3 regions of the Rhizobium sp. BK181 genome follow, and region 1 is predicted to be linked to each of the others. Evidence: riboswitches for the same ligand, from Rfam matches in the RefSeq annotation. Region 1 holds a riboswitch; each other region holds the start of a gene.
What was found. Region 1 has a riboswitch for thiamine pyrophosphate ahead of thiM (hydroxyethylthiazole kinase). Riboswitches for the same ligand answer to the same signal wherever they lie in the genome.
Positions count from the first base shown of each region.

Region 2: linked by a shared signal. The riboswitch ahead of thiC (phosphomethylpyrimidine synthase ThiC) and the one ahead of thiM (hydroxyethylthiazole kinase) in region 1 are both predicted to bind thiamine pyrophosphate.
Region 3: linked by a shared signal. The riboswitch ahead of thiB (thiamine ABC transporter substrate binding subunit) and the one ahead of thiM (hydroxyethylthiazole kinase) in region 1 are both predicted to bind thiamine pyrophosphate.

Region 1 covers NZ_JACHZA010000012.1:33,515-38,523, forward strand. The annotation lists gene FHT77_RS22495 (MBL fold metallo-hydrolase) at 1-149, shown strand, start outside; gene FHT77_RS22500 (hypothetical protein) at 1,110-1,661, opposite strand; TPP riboswitch at 2,008-2,103, shown strand; gene thiM (hydroxyethylthiazole kinase) at 2,154-2,957, shown strand; gene thiE (thiamine phosphate synthase) at 2,954-3,586, shown strand; gene thiD (bifunctional hydroxymethylpyrimidine kinase/phosphomethylpyrimidine kinase) at 3,591-4,406, shown strand; gene FHT77_RS22520 (carbohydrate ABC transporter permease) at 4,436-5,009, opposite strand, start outside.
Region 2 covers NZ_JACHZA010000003.1:239,390-244,398, reverse strand. The annotation lists gene FHT77_RS11080 (ABC transporter ATP-binding protein) at 1-168, shown strand, start outside; gene FHT77_RS11075 (four-carbon acid sugar kinase family protein) at 165-1,226, shown strand; gene FHT77_RS11070 (FadR/GntR family transcriptional regulator) at 1,245-2,015, shown strand; TPP riboswitch at 2,063-2,174, shown strand; gene thiC (phosphomethylpyrimidine synthase ThiC) at 2,268-4,094, shown strand; gene thiO (glycine oxidase ThiO) at 4,096-5,009, shown strand, end outside.
Region 3 covers NZ_JACHZA010000003.1:203,151-208,159, forward strand. The annotation lists gene FHT77_RS10895 (MarR family winged helix-turn-helix transcriptional regulator) at 39-566, opposite strand; gene FHT77_RS10900 (MDR family MFS transporter) at 686-2,218, shown strand; TPP riboswitch at 2,280-2,391, shown strand; gene thiB (thiamine ABC transporter substrate binding subunit) at 2,436-3,464, shown strand; gene thiP (thiamine/thiamine pyrophosphate ABC transporter permease ThiP) at 3,464-5,009, shown strand, end outside.

The DNA.
Region 1 (5,009 bases):
CCGAGAAGAACCGCATCGAGACCTTGAAAAAGCTGGCGAAGTCAGATCAGCTTGTCTTTGCACCACACTTACCATTTCCAGGTGTCGGCCACATCCAGGCCGACGGCGACCACTTCAAGTGGGTGCCGGGTGTCCCGGAAATGAAATAGCAACAAAAGACGCGGCAGCATGTCTTCCGGACTGCCGTGCTGATGGACGCGTGCGGTACGCATGGTTCCCTTCAACGAGACTGAGGGCGGATCGCCGTTGCGCGGTGGCATTCACAGTTGAGACAGAGCCGTCGAGGACGTCGCGGACACCCCGCCTCGGCGAAAAAATACGCTGCGAAATTCGTGGACGTGACAGTGATGCCGCTTGGGAGAAACGCACCCTTTGCAGTGATTTGGATCTCGTGGACGTGGGTTGCGCCCACTTCGACGATCTGACGGCAGGGCCGAAGGGCAGCCTTGGATGCGCCATATTCCTAACGAAAGTTGTGGGTGCGGAGCGCAGTGATACTCAGGGATCGTCACAACCGGCGCCAGACAAAGGCATGCCATTCCGAAGCATGGGCGTCAGATGTGCCGGGACCTCATTGAAGTCGAATCGTGCGGACTGGTCCGGCGGAAGATGGAGCTATATAGCGTTACTCGGCGTATTTAGTGATCCCCAACAAGGACGGCCACCTTCACGGAATGCGTCCTGCGCGTCGATCTCGCGTTCGGCGAGAAGAGTATATCGCTTCAGGCCGTGTCCCTGCGCAAAGGTGCACGAGTCGCACCTCTTGTCGCCAGTCTTTCGATTTGAAAAGCTTCGAACAACAGAGAGTCTTTTGCACGGTGAGAGGTCGCCGAAACATGGCGTTTTGCGACAGTAGCCCAAAGCCACTTCCTGGAAGGAACTATTGATCCACTCGACGTTAACGCCTTGGTGTCTTTCGCCTTCACGTCCGGACAGCGCGCTTCCCTGGAGGAGTATTGAATCCAGCGCGTGCGCGATGCCATGGTATCATGCTCGCCCCTGGAGGCATCATGAGGGCGACTGACGAAACTCACACTGTGCGAGCCCGTGCAACCGCTTCCTTGCGGTGATATTCGCCGCCAACTTGTATGGCCTGCAACGCTCGTGGTCTAGGCCGATGCGTCAGATTTGGGTTTGCGTCCACGTCTTGCCGCGCCCGGTTGCGGGGCGGTTGTTGCTTTCGTCTTCGAGGCTGGTTTCGCACGGGAAACGATTGTCTTCGTTGTAGCAGAGCTTGCTGTCGCAGCGGGCTTGGACGGTTTGTCCATTGACTTGGCACCCGCCGACTTGGCTGCATTCAGGAACCCGACCCGCCGAAGCCGGTTCTGTTCGAGCGCCTGCTGGAAGCCAACGTCGTTCTCTGCGTGATAGGCAAGGTCATCGAGAAACTCGGCTACATCCGATGTCGATGAGACGACGACATAGCTCAGGCCGTGGCCTGCATCGACGGAGTCTCGACCGACCGTAACGCCGAACCCGCCCGGTACCTTCTGAAACCACGTTGAACGCCACTTGCTAAAGCCAGATGTGTCGCGCTCGTATTCCTCTAGATAGGCCTTCTGCTCAGCCACTCGTCCGCGAAATACGTCAACGATGTTTTTGGCACCTGGAGTCGGCTTGGTTGCCTTCTTGGTAGACCACTTTTCAAGGAAATTAGCCATTGATTGCATCTCCACTCATGTTGAGGCATCAGAATGAGAAGACTGTCTTTCAATAATCGTTGAATCTATGCAGTTCTGTTAGAAGTCAATGCATTCAGTTGCGCAGACTGCATAGGGGCGATCTCGATATACACCAACTCTTCCTTCCCGCAGTTGCCGAACACGCGGTGGCAGCTCCGACAGGTCGATATCTGCGAGCTTGGTGCTGGCATGTCTGCTTCGGTGAGACTTTGAGACAGTCCGCGGTGGAGTGCCCGACGCATCCGTTTACGGGCAGTCTCTCGTGTTCGTTTCGCCATGTGCATTTAGGGGATGACAGGCGCTCTCTTCTCTGCGAGAAGCTTGGCGTGAGAGACAGGGGCGCCACCGTCTGGTTGGCTGAGACGTACCCTTTGAACCTGAACCGGATAATGCCGGCGGAGGGAGTCGCTCGGGATCCTTCGCTTAATGCATTGGTCTCAGCGCCTTCCTTCCCCGATCGAAAGGCGAACCATGCTGTTTCAAATCCCACCTGGGACATTGCTGAACGAGCTGCGAGAGCATGTTCCACTTGTCCATTGCATCACCAATTACGTTGCCATGAACATTGCTGCCAACGTCCTTCTGGCAGTCGGGGCCTCTCCTGCCATGGTGCATGCAGAGGAGGAGACCGCCGAGTTTGCCAAGATTGCCGGGGCACTAACGATCAACATAGGTACGCTATCATCCGGGTGGCTGCGTGGCATGGAGGCAGCTGCGATTGCCGCGAGGCAATCTGGCAAGCCATGGGTTCTCGACCCCGTCGCCCATTACGCAACGTCGTTCCGCCGTGCTGCTGCCGACCGACTCATCGAGCTCGGTCCCACCATCGTCCGCGGCAATGCCTCCGAAATCATCGCTCTTGCCGGGGGTGCTTACCGAGGCAAGGGCGTCGACAGCGGGGACGGCGTCGAACACGCTGAGTATTCTGCCCGGCTGCTTGCCGACAGGCACGGTGCGATCGTCGCGGTAACGGGCGCCGTAGACTTCATCACTGACGGGAAGCGCGCGGTTCGCATCGAAGGTGGCTCGGAATTGATGCCGCAGGTGACAGCACTGGGTTGCTCATTGACCTGCCTTGTCGGGGCATTTGCGGCTGCGCGACCCGACGTGCCGTTCGATGCGACGGTTGCGGCCCTTGCCACTTTCGCTGTTGCCGGTGAACTGGCGGCCAGCAGGTCTCAGGGCCCGGGCTCTTTTTCCTGGCGGTTCCTGGACGCGCTGGCAACGGTTGATGGGCCTTGTCTTGATCACAGCGCAAAGGTTGCGGGCGCATGAAGAACCTCGATCTTTCTTTCTATCTTGTCCTTGATCCAGACCTTTGCGCTTCCTTCGGGCTCGTGGCGACAGCGCTTGCTGCAGTTGCCGGCGGGGCGACCGTGGTTCAGTTGCGCGACAAGCGAGCTGCCACCGATCAAATCATCGAAACGGGCCGCGCGCTGAAGATGGCCTTGTCGGGCACAGGTGCGCGATTGATCGTCAATGATGACGTCGAGGCTGCGCTCGCGGTCGGTGCAGACGGCGTCCATGTCGGTCAGGACGACATGGATGTCCGCCTGGCACGCGCCCGCATTGGGCCCGACATGGTCCTCGGACTATCCGTGGAAACGCAGGCATTGGCAGAGGCGGTAGATCCAACAATTGTCGACTATGCCGGGATCGGCCCGGTGTTTGCGACCCCGACAAAGGCGGACCACAAGCAGCCAATTGGCTTTCATGGCCTTGCCTGCCTGATAACGTGTTGTCCCGTTCCATCCGTCGCGATTGGGGGACTGAAGGCTGGCCATGTGCGTGAGGTGTTTGCGGCGGGAGCCAAGGGTATTGCTGTCGTCTCCGCAATCTGCGGATCTGCGGATCCTGAGGCCGCCAGCCGTCGGATATCCTCGAACATCAGAAGCATAAGGTAAATCAATGATCCGCAACATACTCACCATCGCCGGCTCAGATCCCTCGGGAGGCGCGGGAATCCAAGCCGATCTCAAGACATTCTCTGCATGCGGTGTCTATGGGATGGCGGTGTTGACCGCGCTGACAGCGCAGAACACCCAGGGTGTCTCCGGCGTACATCTCGTCCCCGCTGCATTCGTTGCGGATCAGATCAGAGCTGTGTTCGCGGATGTGCGTGTCGACGCTATCAAGATTGGCATGATTGCCAACGCGGAAATTGCCACCGCCATAGTCGATGTGATTGTGGAGCATGAGGAGGTGCCGATCGTTCTTGATCCGGTCATGGTGGCGAAGGGTGGAGCCGCCCTCCTCGACCTGTCTGCTGTTGACGTCATAACGCGACGCCTGTTGCCGCTCGCCTCACTGCTGACGCCCAACCTGCCAGAGGCTGCCGCACTGCTTGGTGAAGACGTGGCTCAGTCACGGGAGGAAATGGCGGATCACGCAAGACGCCTCAGGGCAATGGGCCCGCAAGCAGTCCTCGTCAAGGGCGGTCATCTTTCTGGCGGTGAAAGCCCGGATGTCCTGGCGTCGGACGCGGGACTGGATTGGTTCGAAGCAAGCCGGATTGCGACCGCGAATACCCATGGCACCGGTTGCACGCTCTCGAGCGCGCTGGCTGCAGAGCTCGCAAAGGGTGCGACGCTTCCCAACGCGGTTGCCAATGCAAAGGGTTACCTTGCGCGTGCTATCGAGCATTCCGGATCGTTAAGCGTAGGCTCGGGGCATGGTCCGGTCCTGCATTTCCATCAGTTCTGGCCTCTGCTTGAGAGCCGTTGAGACGCTGGCGATTGACATGTGGCGGGGCGTCAGGATTTGACCGCTCCCGCTGTCAGCCCTGCAATGATATGCTTCTGGGCCAGGAAGAATACGACGATGGTCGGCATGATCGTCAGCGTGATGAAGGCGAGTACAAGCTGCCACGCAGTGCCAAACTCGCCGCGATAGACCATGATCCCCAGGGGCCATGGATACATCGTCTCGGAATTCAGCATGATCAATGGCAGAATGTAGCTGTTCCAGCTACCGACGAAGGAGATGATACTAACGGTCGCGATGATCGGCCGCGATAGGGGCAGAGAGATGTGCCAGAAGAAGCGGATGTATCCGCAGCCATCGACGATAGCCGCCTGAAATAATTCTTCCGGAAGGTTACGAAAATAGTTCCGGAACAAGAGAATGCTCATGCCGAGCCCAAAAGAGACCTGCGGTAAGACCACGCCCCAGTAGGAATTCAACAGCCCCAGGTCACGGATTCGTATAAACAAAGGGAGGATTGCGGTCGCTGCCGGAAACATCAAGCCGATCAGGAAGTAGTTGAGCAAGAAGCCGGCACCGAAAAACTTCACATGTGCGAAGGTGAAAGCGGCCATCGCAGAGACT
Region 2 (5,009 bases), on a different contig from region 1:
CTGCAGGGCGATGTGCCGAGCCCGCTTAGTCCACCGACCGGCTGCCGCTTCCATACCCGTTGCCCGATCGCCATGGAGGTTTGCAGCAAGATGATCCCCGAGTGGAAGGAAGCAAGGCCCGGCCATCTCGTCGCCTGCCATGCGGTCAACACGGAAACGAACGCATGACGCTTGAGGTCGCGATCATCGCTGACGATTTGACCGGCGCGCTCGACACGGGCACTCCGTTTGTCGATGCCGGTCTATCCGTCGCTGTCGCAATCGATGTGGATGCAATTCCCGAAGCGCTTCTGACTGGCTGCAACGTGGTTGTGGTCAACACAGCTTCACGAGCTCTCCTGGGGGAGGAAGCGGCGAGAAGAGTCACTGCTGCGGCGAAGGCTCTTCTTGCCGCCTCGCCGGGCATTGTCCTGAAGAAGATAGACTCCCGTCTCAAGGGCAATGTTGCAGCCGAAAGCGTCGCCTTGGCTGAAGTTTTCGGTCACGGAGCCATCGTTGTGGCGCCTGCCATCCCCGACCAGCAGCGCTTGACCCGCGATGGCCATGTCTTTGGTCGTGGCGTAACCGAACCCATCCCGATTGCTGAGCTCTTCAAGGCAAATGACGGCGAAGTGCTCGTGCGAGACGCCGAGACTGACAGTGACCTTGACCGACTGGTTGGCGAGTATGAGTGGAGGACGACGCTTGCTGTCGGCGCTCGCGGCTTGGGTGCTGCCTTTGCCCGAAAGATCGGGCAGATGGATCGGCCACGCAAACCGCTTGCTGCATCGTCCGAGACCATCTTTGCCTTTGGCTCTCGCGATCCGATCACGGCAGCACAAATGACCAAGCTGGAAGGGTCTGGCGCCCTGACTTCGGCCATTGATGCCCCTATCGGAGCGGTGCCCCGCGAAGGGCAATTTACCTTGCCCCTGCTTCTGCGTTGCACGGGTGAAATAACCAGCGATGCAGCAGCAGTTGCCGACCGCTTCGCGAAAGGCGTAAAATCAGTCATAGATGCCACACGCCCGGAAACGCTGATGGTCGGGGGCGGTGACACGGCGCTGGCGGTATTTTGTGAACTTGGAATTCGGGTCCTGATGCCGAAGGGCGAAATCGAGGCGGGGATTCCGTGGTTTGACGTTACGACTGCTGATGGCTTGCGTCTGCGCTGTGCGGTGAAGTCCGGGGGCTTTGGGAATTCTGATAGTTTGCTAAGACTGATTGCACAGAATCAGGCGGCATAAGCAATGCCGGCGGGGAGAATGAAGGTGGACGAAGCAAGCGGTGTATCGGCGAAAGCCCAGACGACCCCGGCAGCCAAGCCGGAGCGTGGCAAGGCCGTGAAGCTGGTCGATCGGGTCTTTGATCAGTTGCAGGAGCGCATTCGCTCTGGAAACTATCCTCCGGACTCGCGCCTTCCCGGCGAGCACGAACTTGCATCGATGCTCGGCGTCTCCCGCCCGATCGTGCGCGACGCCTTGGCACGGCTGCGCGATCAGGGAATCGTCTATGCCCGTCAGGGAGCGGGAACCTTTGTCAGTGCCCACGGTTCGCCGACGACGCAACTTTCCTATTCGCCGGTCAAGACGATCGCAGATATCCAGCGCTGCTATGAGTTTCGCCTGACGATCGAGCCTGCTGCCGCCTACTTTGCTGCCAAGCGTCGCGACGAGGCGGCGATCCAAAAGATTGCCGCTGCGCTTGCCGATCTGCGCGAGGCAACCAGCCACCAGCTTCATCGCACCGACGCCGACTTCACGTTCCATCGTGCGGTCACCGAAGCCGCCAACAATCACTACTACACGGCCTCGATCGACGCCCTGAAGGCACACATCGCTGTCGGCATGCACCTTCACGGCCTATCGCTTCTTGGTCCGCGTCAAGGCCTTGAGCAGGTCTACGAGGAACACAACAAGATTTACCTCGCCATCGTCGAAGGCCGCGCGGAAGACGCACGAGCCTTGATGAAGGCCCATCTTGAGGGCTCGCAGAGCCGCCTCTTCGAAGGCCGCGCTCTGGACCTTTCCATGTAGTTGCGGCAGTTGGCTTGACAGCTTTGCCGCTCTGGCTCTAACCTTTTCGCATTCACCAGGGGGGTCCCGGCAAGGGGCTGAGATACTGCTATCGCGCGCAGTGACCCGTTGAACCTGATCCAGTTCATACTGGCGTAGGGACGGTGCAAGCGCTCGAAGGCATTGGGTTCTCGCGTGGAATCCGTGCCGGCGTCTTTTCATCATTCCGGCTGATGACTGGGTCTCCAAACCTAAAACTTGGAGCCTCAAACCATGAATATTGCCGCAAAGAACATTACCCTGACCGTTACAACGGGCCCGCTACCGGCCTCCCGCAAGATCTACATCCCGGGCGAGATCCACCCCCATATCCGCGTTCCCATGCGCGAGATCAGCGTCCATCCGACGTCAGGAGAGCCGCCGGTCACGGTTTATGATTCGTCGGGCATCTATACCGTCGAGGGTGCCGACATCCGCATCGAGCAAGGCCTTCCAGAACTGCGCCGCAACTGGGTCGTCGCTCGCGGCGACGTTGAAGCCTATCGGGGTCGCCAGGTGCGCCCGGAGGATAACGGCTTTGCCAGTGGCGAACGGCTGACACCGGAATTTTCCGCCAAACGCCAGCCGCTCCGCGCCAAGGACGGCAAAGCCGTCACCCAACTCGCCTATGCGCGCGCCGGCATCATCACGCCGGAGATGGAGTTCATCGCGATCCGCGAAAATCTCGGACGCAAGGCGAAGGCAGAGGCAATGGTGCGCGACGGCGAGAGCTTCGGCGCCCATATTCCCGATCACGTCACGCCGGAATTCGTCCGCCAGGAGGTGGCTTCCGGCCGCGCGATCATCCCCGCCAACATCAACCACCCCGAATCCGAACCGATGATCATCGGCCGGAACTTCCTGGTGAAGATCAACGCGAATATCGGCAACTCCGCGGTTACGTCTTCGATGGCAGAAGAGGTCGAGAAGATGGTCTGGGCCGCGCGTTGGGGCGCCGATACCGTCATGGATCTCTCCACCGGCCGCAACATCCACAACATCCGCGAATGGATCATCCGCAATTCGCCGCTGCCGATCGGCACCGTTCCGCTCTATCAGGCGCTGGAGAAGGTCGAGGGCATTGCCGAGAACCTGACCTGGGAGGTCTATCGCGACACTCTGATCGAGCAAGCCGAGCAAGGCGTCGACTATTTTACCATCCACGCCGGCGTGCGGCTCCATTACATCCCGCTCACCGTCAACCGCGTTACCGGCATCGTCTCGCGCGGCGGCTCGATCATGGCCAAGTGGTGTCTTCATCACCATCGTGAGAGTTTCCTCTACGAGCATTTCGAAGAGATCTGCGACATCTGCCGAGCCTACGACGTCTCCTTCTCGCTCGGCGACGGCCTGCGTCCGGGTTCGATTGCCGACGCCAACGACGCCGCGCAATTCGCCGAGCTGGAGACCCTCGGCGAACTGACGAAGATCGCCTGGGCCAAGGACTGCCAAGTCATGATCGAGGGCCCGGGCCATGTCCCGATGCACAAGATCAAGGAAAACATGGACAAGCAGCTCGCCGTCTGCGGCGAGGCGCCTTTCTACACGCTGGGGCCACTGACGACAGATATCGCACCAGGCTACGACCACATTACTTCGGGAATCGGTGCCGCGATGATCGGCTGGTTCGGCACGGCAATGCTCTGCTACGTCACGCCGAAGGAGCATCTTGGCCTGCCCGACCGCAACGACGTGAAGACGGGCGTCATCACCTACAAGATCGCCGCCCATGCCGCCGATCTCGCCAAGGGGCATCCGGCCGCTCAATTGCGCGATGACGCCCTGTCGCGCGCTCGTTTCGAATTCCGATGGGAGGATCAATTCAACCTGTCGCTCGATCCGGAGACGGCCCGCAGCTTTCACGACGAGACGCTGCCGAAGGAAGCCCACAAGGTCGCGCACTTCTGCTCCATGTGCGGCCCGAAATTCTGCTCGATGCGGATATCACACGACATCCGCGCCGAGGCGCAGAAGGAAGGGCTCGACGCCATGGCGGCGAAATACCGCGAGGGCGGCGATCTCTATATGCCGATCGACGCCATCGAACAGTCGCGTGACTGAGATGCATGTCCTCGTCAAAGGGGCCGGCGTTGCCGGCCTTGCGGTCGCGCACGAACTCAGCCTTCGCGGCGCCGACGTCACCGTTATGAATCCAGGTTCTCACCAAGCGGCCTCATGGTTTGCTGGTGGCATGCTCGCGCCCTGGTGTGAGTGTGAAAGCGCCGACAAAGCCGTCTTGCTGTGCGGCGGGGATGCCATCGACCGTTGGGACACAATGCTGCCTGGCGAGGTCCAGCGAAACGGAACGCTGGTCGTTGCTCCAGCGCGTGACCAAGGCGAACTTGATCGCTTCGCCGGCCGCACCGGCGGCCATGAATGGCTGAACGACGAACAAATCTCTGCATTAGAACCGGCCTTGGCAGGCCGCTTCCGACGCGCGCTTTTCTTCCCGCTGGAGGGCCATCTCAATCCAAGGCGGGCGCTGGGTCTGCTGCGAGAAAAGCTGATCGCTCGGCGCGTCAAATTCATCGACCAGATGAATGAAACCACCGGCTACGACGACATCGTCGATTGCACGGGCGCAGCGCGCATAGGGCAGATGAGCGGACTTCGTGGCGTTCGCGGCGAGATGCTTTATCTGTACACTCAGGACGTTGCCCTCGCCAGACCGGTGCGCCTACTGCATCCCCGCTTCCCCGTCTATATCGTTCCGCGTGGAGATGGCTTGTTTATGGTTGGCGCCACCATGATCGAGACGGAACACGGTGGCCCGATTTCCGCGCGTTCAATGATGGAGCTGCTGAACGCCGCCTATGCCGTGCATCCCGCCTTTGCGGACGCGGCTGTCGTCGAAGCGGGTGTCGGAATCCGGCCGGCATTCGCCGATAATTTTCCGCGCGTGTCCCGCGAAGCCGATGCCGTCGTGCTGAACGGGCTCTACCGCCACGGCTTCTTGCTGGCGCCCGCGATGGCGAA
Region 3 (5,009 bases), on a different contig from region 1:
CATAGCGCAAAGCAGGGGGGAAGGGAAAGGGCCGTCGCTCAGGCTTCGTCTGCGATATCCTTGACGCGTGCCTCAAAAACACTCTCGAAGCCGGAAATGAACTTCTCGAACAGTTCTCCGAACGCCTCGATCTCTTCGGGTTTCCAGTCTTTGACCACCTCGGAAACGAATGAGAGCTTCTGCGCACGTATTTCCGACAGCAACCTCTGTCCGAGTGGCGTCATCACGACGATAATCCGCCGCGCATCTGCCTGAGATGCCTTTCGCCGCAGGATGTTCCGCCCCACCATCTCTGCGACGATGCGGCTTGCGCGCGACGGGTCGATCCGCATCATCTCGGCAATCGTCCCGACCGTCACGTCGCCGCTTTCCTGAGCGCGTCGTACTGCGTCCAGTACGTCAAGGTGCGATAGCTCAAGACCGGGCGCCACGGTTTGGATGGCGAGCCGCCCGATCAACCGACGTCCGGTCATCAGGCGCATGCGGGTCATACTTTGACCAATGCGCAAAATGCCGGCGTCTTCGTTCGCGTCAGGGTCGTTCAGTTTCATCAGGCTCTCATTCATTCCGAAACCATAACACGCCACGCGTCGATTGAGAATATGCCGAAGTCAAGCGCATGACATTGACAATTATATGCTGATAGCACATAACAAGATCAACTCATCATTTGGAACGACGCTTTATGGACACTCAAATTGCCGCTGCGCCGCTTGTGACGGATCATCGCCGGCGGTTCATTCTCTTCCTTTTCCTGATGGCCGCTATGTTCATGGCGACGCTCGACAATCAGATCGTCGCAACGGCTCTGCCGACGATCGTTGGCGAGTTCGGCCACCTCGAGCGGTTCAGTTGGGTCGGCTCAGCCTATCTTCTCGCCGTAAGCGCCGTGATGCCTCTCTACGGCAAGCTCGGCGATCTCTTCGGCCGCAAATATGTGATGATGGCCGCGATCATGATCTTCACCGTCGGCTCGGCCGTCTGCGGACTGGCTGTATCGATGAATACGCTGATTGCTGCCCGCGTGCTGCAGGGACTTGGCGGCGGCGGTATCATGGTGTCGATCTTTGCCGTCAACGCGGACCTGTTCGAGCCGCGGGAACGGGCGCGGTACCAGAGCTATTCCAGCCTCGTGCTGATGGCATCGGGCGCCATCGGGCCTGTCCTTGGCGGCGCAATGAGCGATCTCTTCGGCTGGCGCTCGATCTTCCTTGTCAACGTTCCGATCGGTTTCGTCGTCCTTGTCGGCCTGGCTTTGATGCTACCTTACCGGAAACCAAACCGCCGCCCGAAGATCGATTACGCTGGCGCCCTGCTGCTCGCCTTGACGACGGCAAGCATCGTTCTGGCCGCCGACGGCGCTCAGGTCTTCGGCTCGCTGTTTGCTCCGCAAAACCTGGCCATCATGACGCTCGGCGTAGCTGCGGCCATCGGTTGGATTTTCGTCGAGCGCCGCGCTGCAGAGCCGATTGTTCCCCTGTCTCTATTTCACAATTCGACGTTCAGCCTGTTGCTCATCATGTCGATCATGAGCGGCGCGATTGGAATTGGGATGGTCAATTATTTCGCGTTGTTCCTACAAACGACGACCGGTCTTTCGCCGTCGGCGGCTGGAGCGTTCTTTATTCTTCTGACCGGCGGCATCGTTTGCGGGTCACTCTCGGCAGGCCGCATCATCTCCATCACTGGTCGCTACAAGCCGTTCGCCATCGCAAGCCTGACCTGCAGCGCCATTGCGTTTGTGCTGCTGACGCGGGTTCATGTCGGAACACCGGTCCTGCTGATCGGGGCGGTGATGGCCCTCCACGGCTTCGGTGTCGGTCTTGCACAACAGGTTCCGGTCATCGGCGTCCAGAATGCTGCCCCGGCGCGCGACGTCGGCGCCGCAACGGGATCGGTGACGCTGTCGCGTATGGGCGGAGCATCGATCGCCATCTCCATTTACGGCGCGATCGTCGGCTCGCAACTCGGCAAAACGGGCGTTTCCATTCCGGGAGTAACCGACATCGAGCAACTCACTCCAAAGATGCTGGCAGCTTTGCCGGAGCAGGCGCGTCAAGCCGTTGCCGAAGCCTATGGCAGTGCGTTCATACCGCTTTTCATGGCATCCTGCGTAATCGCTCTGATTGGCCTTTCCGCTGCCTTGATGCTGAAACCAACACAGTTGCCTCGTGTCGTTGAGGTGCGGCCGGCCGCCAACGCCGAGGCCGCGGAGTAAAACGCCGATGGCGGCCGCAAGGCCGCCCCTTGCAAGACGCCAAGCGTGGCGATACATCTCAAACGCTCTAACGGGGTGCCCCGTGCCATCAGGCGCGCGGCTGAGAGGCTCAAAGCCAACCCGCGGAACCTGATCCGGCTAACACCGGCGGAGGGATTAGACGCGTGACATCTGGCACCGCCCTTTTCCCCTTCAAGCAAACCAGAGGAGAGGTGCCATGTTCAAATTCAACTTCACGAGCCGTTCGTTGCTTGCCACGATCTTTGTCGCGACCATCGGCTTGGCCGGCCAGGGCGCACAGGCGGCAGACAATACGCTCACAGTCTACACCTATGAGAGCTTCACATCCGAATGGGGTCCGGGACCGAAGGTCAAGGAAGCATTCGAGAAGACCTGCGGCTGCAGCGTCAAGTTCGTGAGCGTAGCCGATGGCGTGGCGTTGTTATCGCGTCTGAAACTTGAGGGCGCTGCGACGAAGGCGGATGTCGTGCTCGGTCTGGATACGAACCTGACCACGGAAGCGAAGGCGACCGGCCTCTTCGATGCGAGCGGTGTCGACGTCAGTGCGCTCAAGGTGCCGGGAAACTACAAGGATGAGATATTTGTGCCTTATGATTATGGCCACTTCGCCGTCATCTACGACACGCAGACGATCAAAAATCCTCCGAAAAGCATGAAGGACCTGGTCGAAGGCGATCCTTCGCAAAAGATCGTTATTGAGGATCCGCGCACCTCGACGCCTGGGCTAGGCCTCTTGCTGTGGATGAAGTCGGTCTACGGCGATAAGGCGCCTGAGGCCTGGGCAAAACTCAAGAAGCGGGTGCTGACGGTGACCCCCGGCTGGTCGGAAGCCTATGGGCTCTTCACCAAGGGCGAGGCGCCGATGGTGCTCTCCTACACGACCTCGCCTGCCTATCACATGGTCGCGGAAAATACCGACCGCTATCAGGCGGCTGCGTTTTCAGAGGGCCACTACATCCAGATCGAGGTGGCGGGCCTGCTGAAGAATGCGCCGGACAAGGGGCTTGCACGCGAGTTCCTGAAATTCATGGTGACGCCGGGCTTCCAGGATACGATTCCGACCAACAACTGGATGATGCCGGTTTCGGCGACGTCGCAGCCGCTGCCGGATGCGTTCGGCAAGCTTGTAAATCCATCAAAGACCTTTCTGATGAGCTCGGATGAAGTCGCTGAGAAGCGCAAGGCCTTCGTCGATGAGTGGCTGGCCGCCATGAGCATGAATTGATGCTTTTGACCGAGGCTGAGATGCGACGGGCGGTGCTGGGTGGGGCTTTGAGTCTCGCCGGCATTGCCCTTTTCGTCGGCTTTGCAGTCTTCGCCTTGCTCCTTTCGAGCGATGTTTCCTCCATCCTGACGGCGGTGCTTGAACCCTATATCCTGCAGGTCCTGCGTTTCACCTTGTTGCAGGCCTTGCTCTCGACGCTGCTCTCGATCGCTTGTGCCATTCCGGTCGCGCAGGCCTTGGCGCGTCAGCAGCATTTCCCCGGTCGCATCTGGATCATTCGACTGATGGCCGTGCCGATGGGGCTTCCTGTCCTAATCGGGGCGCTGGGGTTGATCGGCATCTGGGGGCGGCAGGGCCTTACGAACGCGCTGCTGCTCAAGCTCGGCATAGCGGAACCGATCAGCATCTACGGGCTTTCCGGGATCCTGTTGGCGCATGTCTTCTTCAACATGCCGCTGGCTTGCCGCCTGATGCTGGCGGCATTGGAGCGGGTGCCAGCGGAATACTGGCTGATGGCGAGTGGTCTCGGCATGCGGCGCGGTTCGATTTTCCGTTTCATCGAATGGCGGGTTCTGCGCTCGGTCATTCCTGGGATAGCCGGCCTGATCTTCATGCTCTGCGCCACGAGCTTCACACTGGTGCTGACACTGGGTGGCGGGCCGGCCGCAACGACCGTCGAGGTTGCCATATATCAGTCGCTGCGTTTTGATTTTGATCCGGGCCGGGCCGTCACGCTTTCCCTGCTGCAGATCGCCCTTACATCGGTCGTCCTTGGGGCGCTGTCATGTCTTCCTGCGTCCGGGGATGAAGGGATGACTGTCGGAAAGGCGATCAGGCGCCCGGATGGTAGGCTGTTGGGAGCGCGGCTCGTGGATGGAAGCATCCTGCTGTTCGCCGCTCTGTTCCTTGGTTTACCTCTGATGTCGGTGCTTCTGGCTGGCCTTCGGTCCAATCTCATGAAGCTGCTCAGTGAACCCATTTTCTGGCAGTCGGCTGCGACCAGTCTTGCCATCTCGATCTCTGCGGCCACTATCGCCTTACTTATCTCGATGATGCTGGTGGGTGCGCGCCGGGCGGCGCTTCTCCGGCGTTCAGGGATCTCAGGCGCAGGAGCGTTCTTTGCCGCCATGGGTGGCGCATCATCGTTGGTATTGCTCGTGCCGCCGATCGTCCTGGCGACGGGCTGGTTTCTAGCGCTGAGAAGCTTCGGTGACGCCAGCGCCGTGGCTCCGCTGCTGATTGTCGCGATCAACGCTTTGATGTCCCTGCCCTTTGTGATGCGTGTCCTCGAGCCGGCTTTCATCGTCCACAAGCGCCGAACGCAGAAACTTGCGGCGAGTCTTGGTGTCTCGGGCTGGATGCGGCTGCGCCTGATCGATATGCCAGCCCTGATTAAACCAGTGCTCACGGCATTTTCGTTTGCGATGGCGCTGTCGCTCGGCGATCTTGGCGCCGTCGCGTTGTTCGGCTCGGACAGTTTCGTCACGTTGCCTTGGCTCGTTTATAGCCGCATGGGGAGTTACCGGACGAACGATGCGGATGGTC